DNA from 3 places in the Gordonia sp. N1V genome. Region 3 is predicted to be linked to each of the others. Evidence: predicted binding sites of a transcription regulator. Region 3 holds the regulator's gene; each other region holds the start of a gene.

Region 1 (4,315 bases), on a different contig from region 3:
TCGGGGCTGGCCGAAGGCGTTGATGTGCTCATTCATTGCGATCGTCTGTCCGTCGGTGGCCGCGTATCTGGTGCTCGACGTGTATGCGTCCCTCTTTGACCTCCAAATCGCCTGGGAGCAACAACCAACCGGCAACACCATCGTCGGCCTTGTGGGACTTGTTGCGGCTCTCGTCGCCGCGATGATGTTCGTCCCGCTTCGGTGGGCGGCGTACTTCGCGATCAAGTACGACATGCCGATCGGTGGATGCATTGTGGAGAGTGTTCGGGCGGCCCGTGTTCACAGGTGGCGTCAGGCGCTCCCGGTGGTGGCCGTCACGACGTTCACCGCCTTATCAGTTCTTGTCGGTCGCGCACTCGTTGAGACGGCAACGTCCTGGATATTCTTATTCGCCGGCCTCGGAGTGGTTCCGCTGGCTCTGGTGGTTCTGACGCTCGCCGGGGGCATCGACTTCAAGAAACTCTGCTCCGAGGAGTCGGCGCCGGTCGACCGGCAGAGGCATCCCGTGACGGGCCCACTCCCTGGCGTCGCCGACGCTGTCCCACCGCCGCCCTTGTCCACCGTGCAAGTCCCACATTCGCGCCCGGCGCCCCGTGGATCGCTGTTGGCGATCGCCACACTGATTCTGTATCCGGTCCTCAACACCATCGCCCTGGGCGTGAACGCGCAAATCCAAACCGGGAACACACGTTTCACTGCTTCTCTGTCCCCGGACACCGCGCTCATCCTGATGCTTTGCCTGGCATTGCTCTCGCTTGTTCCTTCCGTGCTCGCAGCAATGACCGTCCTACGCTCACGCCGGGACATCTGGGTGCCGCAGGGATGGATTCGAGCCCTGGTGGCCGTCGCATTTCTCGCTCAACTCGGTGCTGCCGTCGCTCAAGCGATCACGACTGGATCGGTCGCCGCGGCAGATGCGGGCCCATACCTGTTCCTCGGAGACTTCCTGTCAGCGAGCGCCTTTGTCGCTGCGTGGCTTCTTGGGCATCGCCGCGTTCGCGCGACTGCAGGTCTCGCGATCGTCAGCGGGTTCATCGTTGCTGTGGTCACCGCAAACCTCAATCAGCAGCTTGGCATGCTTGGTTCTGAGTCCGCTCAGACCTTCGTGGAGGTCACCACCGTCACTACCGCGATCTATCTCACCGGCGTATCAGCCATCTTCGCCGCGACCGCGTGGATCGCCTATGCCATCGAATTGGTTGCCCTTCGACACGAACGACCGCCACTCACCTACTAGACAACCAGCGAGACAACCGCTCTCAGTACGGCGGCGGATGCGCGTCATCCCAACGCTTCAGGGCACGTTGGTCCGCGGCGCGTGCCTTGGCGTGGCGCGCGTCGATCGCTTTGCGGGCGGGATGATCGGGTGGTTTGTTCTTGAGGTACCTCAGTTTGTGGGCGCCCTTCAGCCCGGGGAACATGTCGACACCACGGAAGGCGTTGCCGACAAACCAATGCCCGGTCGGCGACTGGAACATCGCGGTCATCATGGTGTCCTGAAAGTCTCGCCACCGGCCGAAGGTCTTCATCCGATGGTGAAAACGGCATAGCGGCTTGATGTTCCACGCTTCGGTCGGACCACCACGCTCGGGGTGTTGGTGGTCGAACGGCTCGCTGTGGTCGAGATCGGTCTTCCAGACCGGCTCGTTGCAGCCCGGCCACGTACAGCACAGCTCACCCACCCGAATGAAGGCCTGCAGACGCTTACCCGGTCGATACTTCAGCCCGTCGATGCCCTTGAGCGCCGACACCCGTGAGATCCCGACCTTGCGGGTGAACTCTGCCTCGGCGAGTTGACGTACGGAGTCGGCGTCAATCGGACCGTATCCGTCGATGAGCGCGTCATCGTCGTCCTCGCCGGCCAGCGTCGACTCGTTGGCCACAACGAAGATCGTCCCTCGAGGGCCCGCCGGCTCGTGGCGATGGTCGGCACACTCGCAGGTGCACTCCGTGTGCGCGTCCTCTGGGGTTTGTTCGTGCTCTGCGAGCTGTTCCGCTTCTGGAGGTTGCACCTCATCGGTATCCGGATCATTCTGCGGCGCTTGGGCATCGAGCACCGCTGAATCGTCGGGTGCGCCGTCACTGTCGCTGTCATCAGCGACCGCGGTGCAGTCCTCGCATTCGCAGGCGAGGCGATCGCGTCCCTGTGTCAGGGCGATCAACGCGTCAGCGCGCCGCTGCTTCTTGGTCCGCGGGTCACCCTTGTGAACGCCCTCGGCCATCGCGTCGAGTTGCGAGCCGACCAGAGCGCCGTCGGCGGTGGGCAACTGCGCGGTCATCCGCGCCTGGCCCGGCCGGAACCGATCGGGCCCGATCGCGACCCCCCGGTCAGATTGTGCCCGCTCCCGATGACGCCGAGACACCGACCGGTCGACCTTGGAAACCACCCGCTTGACCATGTTGGTGAACCGTTGCGTCGACATCTGATCACGGGAACCGATCATGTCGGACAACTTCACGTCGATCTCCGGAAGCAGCTCCGGATCACACAGTTCGGTCGCAGCAGCCACAATCTTGAAACGTTGCGGGTCAATTCGACCGAGCCCGAGCATCGCGCCGGTCGACGGCAGCCGATAGCGGGCGACCTCGGCCAGCTTGATCATCTCCTTGGCGGCGGCCGGAGACATCGACAACACGGCCCCGACGTCGGCGACCGTCCGGTCCAAGCCGTCCGGACCGAACTGCTCGCGCGGATCGACTCCGCACACCGCCTTCGCCGCCGACTCGGCGATTTCCGCAAGACTCGACTCACCCGAGGTCTTCTCGGCGACCTCGCATCCGTACTCCTCCTCGTGCGCCTCATGAAGCAGCGAGATGCCCTGCAGCATCCGGTAGTGCGCCGCCGAGATCGACGCGGCGCTATGCGCGATAACCTCCACCAAATCGGTCTTCGAGAGGTCCTCATCCTCGGGGATTTGCTCCAAGAACGACTTTGGCTGCTCGTCATGCGCGCCCGCAAGCCACAGATCCGTCGCGCTCGGCACGCCGACGGCATCGGCGTCGGCATCGCGATCAAGCGGGATCTCGGAGGACATGAATGGAACATACCTTCGAGGTCTGACAAAATGGATCGGCGCAGGTCGGGGGGTGGTTTAGGGCATTCATGTGCCGGGCGGAGGGGGCGGTGATGGCCGCACATAACCCAGAATGTGGCGTGCGCAGAGTCTTGCTCGCGGTTTTACACGGACCGAGGTCGCGCTAGGGGAACGTGTGCGTTGAGGATGTGAGTGAAGCGGTCCCGTCCTCATTAAACTGCAGCTCTGCCAGGAACGATGACCCATCACTACCCGACAGGGAGACACTGGCCGAAGTCCCGCGCAGCGTCACTGCTCGTACGGTCAGTTCAGCCGCGCTGACGTTGTGCCGAACACTGACGAGAATCTTCGCGTGATGTTTGACGCGTTGCTCGGTGATAGGTGCGCGTGGTGATCGTGACTTGAGTGCGCGCACGACGCTGTCACGTAGGTCTGTTGCGTATGCGCCGATAATTCCGGATACCGCCGCATCGAGCACATATGTCATGACGCATTCCGCGCCACCAAGGTCAGCTTGCCAACCTGACTCCTGGACAAGGATCTCTATGCCCGTCTTCTCCTCGAACGCGAGCACCCCCGCTTCGACGTCGGAGCGAAACCGATCGTTTGAAATGAGGGTACGCGCCGGCGGATACAGCGATACTGGTTTCAAACCGGGCACGACTAGGGTGACGTACCGAGCGTCATAGTTCGGCAACCACTCGACAATTTCGTCAGCTTCCCACTGCATCAACGAAGGATGCCATGAAAGCTGCTGTTCGGTCAGGCCGCAATGGCAGCGGGACCACATCGCCGCAGACGGGGTCCGTTGTTTGTCGGTGCAGGGCCGTATCCTCGCCACGTCGTCGCGACTACGCTTGATCGTGAAGGAGGAGAGGTGTATGGGGCCGCTCGTTATCGATGTCGCGCGCAAGGCTGCGCAAGAGGTAGCGGATGACTACTGGCAGCCGGGTCGGTTCCCCGTGGACATCGAGGCAATCGCGCGAGGTATGGGTTTGCGCATCGAGTACACCTACCTCCGTGAGGGCGTATCGGGGATGGTCCGTGCCCGACCGGACGAGATCCCCACGATCTACGTTGATCGCGATGAGAACCCGGCGCGTCAACGCTTCACCATCGCCCACGAGCTGGGACACTTCGTCGAGCGCAGCAACCAGGGCAAGGCGGACTTCGCGTTCATTGATGAACGTGGAACCAAGTACGACCTGCACGAGTTCTACGCCGACGAGTTTGCCGGCAATCTGCTAATGCCACGGAGCGAGATTCAGCGACTGCGGGCC
Region 2 (4,315 bases), on a different contig from region 3:
CGACGCCGTCGGAGGTGTTCAGCGAGAAGCGCACCGGACTCGACCACGTAGCGTTCGCGGTCGGACAGGACGACCTCGAGCGGTGGCGCACCCGGCTCGACGAGCTCGGCATCGCCCACGGCGGCATCAAGCACGCGGCGTACGGGTCGGGCATCTCCTTCCGCGACCCCGACAACATCGCTCTGGAGTTCTTCGCCCCGCCGGCGTAGATCGCGTTGGTCGGCCCGGTCGAGTTCGGTGACGAAGCCGGGCCGGCCGTTTCGGGCTATACCGGGCGATCGTCGCCGCGGAATGGCGTGCGCCGTCGCAGCACCGTCGAAACTCTAACGGCCCGTGAATGATCGAGTGAACACAGATGCTAATGACGCCGTGCACACCGAGGATCACTGTGGACGGGCGGGCTGTCGGCGTTCCGTGCCGAACACCGGTCAGCGGTACCCACCCCGCAGAGCGTGTCTCCCAATTCCTCTGCGATGGATTTGCGGAGGAGCTCTTTCGTCCCAATGGTCGAGGTGCCAAGGAGCGTTAGTGGCGTTCCCTTTCTCCCGATGGTCGAGGTGCCGAGGAGCGTTAGCGACGAGCGTTTCTTCCGGTGGTCGAGGTGTCGAGGAGCGTTAGCGACGAGCCTCGAGACCTGTTGCACCGCTGCTGGTTTCCGACCCGGACCGAACAATGCGACGGTCTAGAGTCCGTGGTCGCCGAGGAGTTGGGCGAGTCGGGTGTCGACCGGCGAATTCGGGCCAGGGTCAGGGTGGAGGATTTCGACGAGGTCGTAGTAGCCGTGTCCGATCGGGACTCGGCTGCGTCGGATTCGGTTGGTGGGCAGCATCGAGTCCCGGTCGTCGCGTGTGGCGAGATCGGTATCGGCAGCGGCCCTACTTGATGGTGGGTCGGGTGGTGGATGCAACTCCGCGCGGAAACGCGCGAGTGCCGCGGTGTAGGTGGCCCCGACATCCGGTAGCGCGTTGGTGCGTTTCGGGTTCGGTTCAGCCGCCCCGACCGGGGTGTTTTTGCGCCACCAGCACCGTCCGGCCCACGGCCCGTCCCGATAAATCCCGGTCGTGAATTGTCCGGGTTTGTCACCGACCATCCGGTTGTGTTTCCCACACGCGGGGGCGAGGTCACCGATGTTGGTGAGCCCACCTTTCGCATGATCTTTGGTGGCGTGATGAATTTCGACGTGCGCGGCAGGTTGAGTGCACCCGGGAAACGAGCAGTACTCGCCACCGTCTTTGGCGAACAACGCGATCCGCTGGCCTTGACTCGCCAACCGCGCCCGCCCCAAATACAGGGGAAGACTGGTGTGGTCGTCGAATACCGCCAGCCACGGCTGGCACTGAGCTGCCAACGCGATCACATCCCGGATCGGGAGCAGGGTGCCGGTCGCCGTGACGCCCATCCCGGTCTGCGCAATCAACTCCGACAGCGACGCTTTGATGATCAGATGCGGTGGCAGCCCGCGATGCGACTGCGGGCCGAGACCGACATCCAGTCCGGCGCGCAGGACCGCCTCCAACGCGTCATGGTTGCGTTGGACCTGATCGCGGTGATCGCGGGCTGCCGCGGCCGCCACCTGTTCGGGATCAGCGTCCTCGCGACTCCCGGTGGGGGACTCCGGATCGGCGGGGTTGTTCATTCCGGGGGCCGCCCACGCGGCGAGTACCGCTTCGAGGTGCGCGGTCAAGGTCGGGGTCATCTGCCCCGACAACCCGCTCATTTTCTGCGCGTCTTGCCGGCCGATGCGGATCTGGCGGCGGCGTTGCCGATCCGAATCGTCGGTCAGGTGGCCGTCGGGGTCGAGGTGCGCCAACACCCGTGCCCCCAAAATCCGCAAATCAGACGGGGTGTGGGTGCGGGCGAACCCGGCCATCGTGGCGTCGGCCGACATTTTCTCGTCGAACGGCACTGCCGCGGGAATGCGGTCCAACACGTCGATCACCACCGCCGCATGCGACGAGCCGGCCGCACCGGACGCCATCGCCTCGGCCAGTGCCGGATATTTGGGGGCGGCGACCTCACCGGTGAAGGTGTGGAACGTGGCGGTCGCTTTCAGTTGCTTCCACCGCCGCCACGGTTCCGAGATCCGCAACAGGCCGATCATGGCGTCGGTGATCGACCCGAACCCGTACTCGCGGGCCAGATGGCGGTCGGAGAATTCCACAATCTGCCGATCCCCCTGAACGGTGACCCGGGTGATCAACTGTTCGGTGGACTGGGCGACCGCGACCAGGTCGTCGTTGGACAGGCCGGTCAAATCATCGGTGGCCAGCGAATCGACCACACGGTGGGCGAGGGCGAGTTTCTGGGCGGTCGACAACCCCGACACGTCGGGGAACGCGGTGTCGACCATCATTTCTCACCCCCCAGTGATAGCGAACACGTGTTTGCGTGATGTTGTGTTCGAGTGTATGCCGGGTTTGTCGGGTTGGCAAGGGGTTGTCGAAAGTTTTTTCGGGTGAGTCTCGGTTGGGTTCCAGCGTCGGTTCGGCTCGGTCTCGAGGCTCGGCGCCTGGGGCGCCTCGCACCTCGACCATCGATCGGTGAAGGACCTTGGGCGCCTCGCACCTCGACCACCGATCGGGAAGCGCCTCGACCACCGATCCAGACCGGCTCCCACCGGTTGTGCCAGTTGAGGATGCGCTCGGGGATGCACCGAATACCCTCTCGCGCAACAGATTCCGGCTACGTTCTCGGTGGAGGCTACAGCAGCGGCGCTGCAGCCGCCCTCGGGGCGTTGCCCGTGCATCCCGCTTTGCCGCCACGATCGCCTTGGGGCTCGACTTCCCCGCGGTGTCGGTCGCCGACATGCGGGACCGGCTGAAACGCGACGATGTGCCGTCAACTGCACATCTTTCAGAACTCGGCCGCGGACTCCTGATCGAGTACGGCGAATTCGGTTGCCGCGTCCTTCATCTCGCTCAATCGTGAGTAGTGGATGCCGGTCCCCGCGTCGGACAGGATGGCCTGATGGATGGGCACCGCGACGCGTGGCGCCATGGCACGCAGGTAATCCACGGACTCACTGAGTTTCATCCACGGCGCCGCCGACGGCAGCGCGAGGACGTCGACATTCTCGAACGGAATGTAGAACGAGTCGCCCGGGTGCATGAACCGCCCGGCGCCCTGCGACGAGTCGAGGACGTAGGCGACGTTGTCGATGACCGGGATCTCCGGATGGATCACCGCATGCCGGCCGCCGGTCATCCGGGCGGTGACCGCGCCGATGTCCACCTGCTGCCCGGGGTGCGCCGGGGTCCACTCCCCCGACGAGTCGGCGTCATTGAGTTGCCGGGCGGTCTGCGGATCGGCGTATCGGAGGGCCTGCGGATTGGCCGCGATGAGATCCGGCAGCCGCGCGGGGTCACAGTGATCGGGATGTTGGTGGGTGATCAGGATCGCGTCGAGTCCGGTGATGCCCTCGAAACCGTGGGAGAAGTTTCCCGGATCGAACAGGATCTTCGCCCCATCGAGTTCGACCAGCAGACACGAATGACCGAAGTGCGTGAGTTGCATGCCTCCACTGTGCTCCCGGCGGCCTCATGTGTCAGCGAACCGCTTCATAACCCCTGGTCGCCCCGGCACGCACGGCCGGCGAACGAGTCCCGGCGAACAAACACGTGACATTCTTCTTACCCATGAGTAAGATCGGTTCTTACCGCCGGGTAAGGTATCCCGGAGCCGTACCGCCCCACCCAGTCAACCACTGCGAGAAATGGTGAACATGTCTACTCACACCGAACCCCGCGACACCTCCGCCGTCGGGAAGACCCGTCATCCCCGCAACTTCATCGGTACCGCGATGCGCGTGCTGACCACGGTCACGGGCTCGGAGTTCGCCGAGAAGTACCAGATCCGTGAACCCATCAACCGGATCGCGTACCAGGCGACCAAGACCGGGTTCCAGACCCTCGGCGCCGCCAACCGCGCCTTCTCGAAGGTGCAGGGCGGGTCGGCTCCGGCCAAACGGCTGACGACCACACCCAAGGGCTACTTCAATCTCACGCCCGACGACGAACAGCAGATGATCGCCGAGACGGTCAAGGAGTTCGCCACCGAGATCCTGCGTCCGGCCGCCTACGACGCCGACGCCGCGGCCACCGCGCCGGAGAGCATCGTCAAGCGCTCCGCGGAACTCGGCATCACCATGATCAACGTCCCCGAGGAACTCGACGGCGCGGCCACCGAGCGCGGGGTCGTGACCAACGCGTTGGTCGCCGAGGCGATGGCCTACGGCGACATGGGTCTCGCGCTGCCGCTGCTCGCCCCGAGCGGTGTGGCCACCACGCTGACGAACTTCGGCAGCGACGGCCAGCAG
Region 3 (4,315 bases):
CGGTCAACGAACAGGCGCACTGGCTCGTCGAGGAATTGCGGGTCGGTCTGTTCGCGCAGCGACTGGGCACGCGTTATCCGATCTCGGAGAAACGGGCGCTACGGACCCTGGACCGACTCGGCTGACACGACGCCGGCTGCGGGCGTCGTCCGGCCGTGGGTCAGATTGCCCTGCAGGTCGTCGATCTCGCGTTGGAAGTCCTCGAGGGAATCGAACGAGCGGTACACCGACGCGAATCGCAGGTAGGCGACCTCATCGAGGTCGCGCAAGGGTTTGAGGATCGCCAATCCGACCTCGTTGCTGGGGATCTCGGCGACTCCGGAGGCCCGAACGGTCTCCTCGACCTGTTGGGCGAGCTGCGCGAGATCGTCCTCGTCGACCTGGCGTCCCTGACACGCGCGTCGGACCCCACGCATCACTTTCTCGCGGCTGAAGGGCTCGGTGACGCCATTGCGTTTGACGACGGCCAGGACAGCGGTCTCCACCGTCGAGAACCGGCGACCGCATGCGCTGCAGGAGCGGCGCCGACGGATCGCCTGCCCCTCGTCGGCAACTCGGGAGTCGATGACCTTGGTGTCATCATTCCTGCAGAACGGACAGCGCATACACCGACAATACCGCCCCACCGCGGTGGAACAGCCGTGTGATCGCCTACCCCGGTCGTCACCGGTAGGCGGGTACCAGCAGTGCCTGACCGACCTGGAGCCCGCTGCCGGACATCTCGTTCATCCGCGCGATCTCGTCGATGACGGCCTGCCGGGGCAGGTCGGGCGCGACCCGTGCGGCAACCGAGTTCAGCGATTCCCCGGCACGTACGTGCACGACCTCGGTGGCCGCGGGCGCCGGCGTGGTCGACTGCTGGTAGTCGCTACCGGCCACGGCCACCAGCCACACCAGCAGCGCCAGGGCGACACCGGTCAGCACGGCCACCATCGCACCGGTACGGCGAGCGGTGCGGTGCGCGGTGACCCGCGGGCCGACCGGAGTTGCGCAACGGGTGCCCGCAACCGCCGGAAGGCGGCGCGCACCGGTCCGGGCCGGGCCCGCATATGCCGGTCGTCGGCGGGCCGGGTCGCGCTCGAGCGTGCGCCGCTCCGGGAGGCGACGGTCGGACGACCGGTGTTCGGACGACCGGTGTTCGGACGACCGGTGTTCGAGCACCCGGTGTTCGAGCACCCGGTGTTCGAGCGCCCGGTGCTCGACGGTTGCGCGGGCCGGCATCGACGCCCCGCGGCGAACGGCGGCGGCGCGGTGAGCCGTCCGGCGGGACCGAACGGGCAGGTCGTTGGTGCCCGGCGCGGTGGGCAGAAGTACGGTCGGCATGGCGTCTCCCTATCTCGATCATGCATTCGAAGAACGGATGTTCGAGTTCTACCACGGGGCACCGACAATTTCTCGCGACACGTCGAACACATGTTTGAGGTTGCCTGTCGCCTCGGCTACCCTGGCCGGTGTTCAGCTCTCCACAGGGCCCGTCAACCAGGGCGTACCCCGCGAGGATGTGCGCACCGACCGAAAGGATGCGAACCCCATGAGTGAGAAGAAGGGCCGCTCGGGTGACCCCGACGCGGCGACCGTCACCGATCCGGACGACGCCGTCGCGACCGGCCCGATCGATCCCGCGGCCGTCGAGGCCGCGCTCACCCCGCGCCAGAAGGGCGTGCTCGATGTGATCCGCAAGTCCGTGCGCGAACGCGGGTATCCGCCGAGCATCCGCGAGATCGGCGACGCCGTCGGCCTGGCGTCGACCTCATCGGTCGCGCATCAGCTGCGAACCCTCGAGCGCAAGGGTCTGCTCAAACGCGATCACAACCGACCCCGCGCGGTGAACGTCCAGGACGGCGATCCCACGCCCACCGACGACAACCCGAATGCATCGAACCTCCCCACGCCGACGTTCGTGCCGGTTCTGGGACGTATCGCGGCCGGCGGGCCGATCCTGGCCGAGGAGGCCGTCGAGGATGTCTTCCCGCTGCCGCGTGAACTCGTTGGCGACGGGTCACTGTTCCTGCTGCGCGTCGTCGGTGAATCGATGATCGACGCGGCCATCTGCGACGGCGACTGGGTGGTCGTTCGTCAACAGAACGTCGCCGACAACGGCGACATCGTCGCGGCGATGATCGACGGCGAGGCGACGGTCAAGACCTTCAAGCGCAAGGACGGCCATGTGTGGCTGATGCCGCACAACGACCTGTTCGAGCCCATCCCCGGCGACGACGCCGCGGTGCTGGGCAAGGTCGTGACGGTGATGCGCCGCATCTGAGCGGAGTCGCACCCGCCGGCCCGCTCAGCCGAACGGCTCAGCTGCGCAACGCTTCCGCGGCCGCGGCACGCGCATCGGCCGGTGAGGCGGTCGCCAGTACAGCCTGCGCGGCGGAGCGGCACGCCTCGCGGTCGACCTCGGCGAGCTTCGCTCCCACCGCGGGCGCCGCGGCCGGGGCGCTCGACAGCGAGGTGACGCCGAGTCCGACCAGGACACACGCGAGCAGCGGATCGGCGGCGGCCTCGCCGCACACCCCGACCGGTGTCGCACTGCGGGTGCCCGCCTCGGCGACGGTGGCGATCAGCGAGAGCACCGCAGGCTGCCACGGGTCGGTGAGCCCGGCGAGCTCGGCCGACATCCGGTCGGCGGCCATCGTGTACTGCGTGAGATCGTTGGTGCCGATCGAGACGAAGTCGACCTCGGCGAGGATCGCCGGAGCGAGGATCGCCGCCGAGGGGATCTCGATCATCACCCCCGCCACCAGCCCGCGACCGCGGACCTCGGCGGCGAATTCGGCGGCTTCGGCGGCCGAGGCGATCATCGGCGCCATCACCCAGGGCGTGGTGCCGGTCGCCTGCGCGGCGCGGGCGATCGCGTCGAGTTGACCGGTACGGATCTCGGGATGTGTCGCGGCGATCCGGTTGCCTCGTACGCCCAGTGCGGGATTCGCCTCGGTGCCGTGATCGACGAACTTCAGCGGCTTGTCCGAGCCGGCATCGAGCGTCCGGACCACGACCTTCTTGCCGTCGAAGGCCTCGATGACCTCGCGGTAGAGCGCTGCCTGCTCGTCCACCGACGGTTCGTCGGCCCGATCGAGGAAAGCGAGTTCGGTGCGGAACAGACCGACCCCCTCGACGGGGTATGCCGTCGCCGCCCGCGCCGAGACGCCGTCGGCGACGTTCGCCAGGATGGCCACCTCCACACCATCGGCGGTGCGCCCGGGCCCGGTCCATCCCGCGATCGCCTCCGCCTCCCGACGACTCTGCTCCACCTCGTCCCCGGCCCGCGCCGGATCGGGGTGAACGACAACGGTTCCCGCGGTTCCGTCGACGAGAACGGGCGTGCCCGCGGGTACGTCGTCGAGGCCGGCGACCGCCACCACGCACGGAATCCCCAGTTGGCGGGCGATGATCGCGGTGTGGCTGGTCGGCCCACCGAGCCGGGTGGCCAACGCGGTGATCAGTTTCGGATCGAGTCCGGCGGTGTCGGCCGGCGCGAGGTCGTCGGCGAGGAGCACCGACGGCTCGTCGGGCACGGGGACCCCGGGCTCGGGCTCGCCGAGTACCTCGGCCACCACCCGGTCACGGACGTCGTTGAGGTCGGTGATGCGCTCGGCCATGATCCCGCCGAGCTTGGCGAACATCGCGGCGAACTGTTCGGTGGCCGCGGCGGCCGCGGCCGGGGCCGGGGTCCCGTCGGCGATCAGCTTGGTGACCGTGCCGATCCACCCGCGGTCCTCGGCGAGGCCCGCGGTGGCGATCAACACCTCTGCGGCGGCACCCGAGGCGTGCGAGGCGCGCTCACGCAGTCGCGCGGCGACCACGGCCGCGGCATCGACGAAGCGGGCCTTTTCGGCCTCACGGTCGGCCTCGTCCACCACATGTGAGCCCGGATCGGCGGGCTCGACCCTCACCCGCTCGCCCGGACGGACGACCGGCCCGTAGGCCTTGCCGCCGACGACGGGCGTCCCGTGCAGCGTGGTGTCGGCATCCGACGCACTGCCCTCGGTCTGCGTGTGCTGGGGGCGAACCTGTTGATCCACGGTTCCGGCCTTTCCTCGTCCTTCAATGATGCGGGCGTTGCGGTGATGCGGGTCGTACTGGTCACGCGGTCGTTCTGTGTGATCCGACCAGGCGTCCGATGGATGTGAAACACCGGTACGTCACCACCTCTTGTGATCGAAGTTACAAGAAATCCTTGACTTGTCAACACAAACAGGCGTAAACACAGATATATCAACACCGGGTCCCACAGAAACCCACATGGGGTCGGTGGTCGGAAAGAGATCGGAGAGACGTGTACGCGGAAGAACGACAGCAGGCGATCGCCGAG

What was found. The regulator LexA, encoded in region 3, represses DNA repair genes until DNA is damaged. The targets are predictions, from matches to a motif close to CGAACANNTGTTCG.
Region 1: P3L18_RS23495 (HNH endonuclease signature motif containing protein) is a predicted target of LexA. The motif match lies at 3,040-3,053, and genes of this name have one in related genera.
Region 2: P3L18_RS21710 (HNH endonuclease signature motif containing protein) is a predicted target of LexA. The motif match lies at 2,374-2,387, and genes of this name have one in related genera.

What each region holds. Positions count from the first base shown of each region.
Region 1 covers NZ_JARJDD010000024.1:33,490-37,804, reverse strand. Annotated here, with positions in the region: gene P3L18_RS23500 (hypothetical protein) at 1-1,237, shown strand, start outside; gene P3L18_RS23495 (HNH endonuclease signature motif containing protein) at 1,260-3,035, opposite strand; gene P3L18_RS23490 (hypothetical protein) at 3,199-3,765, opposite strand; gene P3L18_RS23485 (ImmA/IrrE family metallo-endopeptidase) at 3,854-4,315, shown strand, end outside.
Region 2 covers NZ_JARJDD010000020.1:42,908-47,222, forward strand. Annotated here, with positions in the region: gene P3L18_RS21705 (VOC family protein) at 1-209, shown strand, start outside; gene P3L18_RS21710 (HNH endonuclease signature motif containing protein) at 683-2,350, opposite strand; gene P3L18_RS21715 (MBL fold metallo-hydrolase) at 2,854-3,513, opposite strand; gene P3L18_RS21720 (acyl-CoA dehydrogenase family protein) at 3,722-4,315, shown strand, end outside.
Region 3 covers NZ_JARJDD010000006.1:59,029-63,343, forward strand. Annotated here, with positions in the region: gene hrpA (ATP-dependent RNA helicase HrpA) at 1-125, shown strand, start outside; gene nrdR (transcriptional regulator NrdR) at 99-605, opposite strand; gene P3L18_RS09905 (LysM peptidoglycan-binding domain-containing protein) at 664-1,323, opposite strand; gene lexA (transcriptional repressor LexA) at 1,613-2,263, shown strand; gene P3L18_RS09915 (putative PEP-binding protein) at 2,301-4,025, opposite strand; gene P3L18_RS09920 (DeoR/GlpR family DNA-binding transcription regulator) at 4,280-4,315, shown strand, end outside.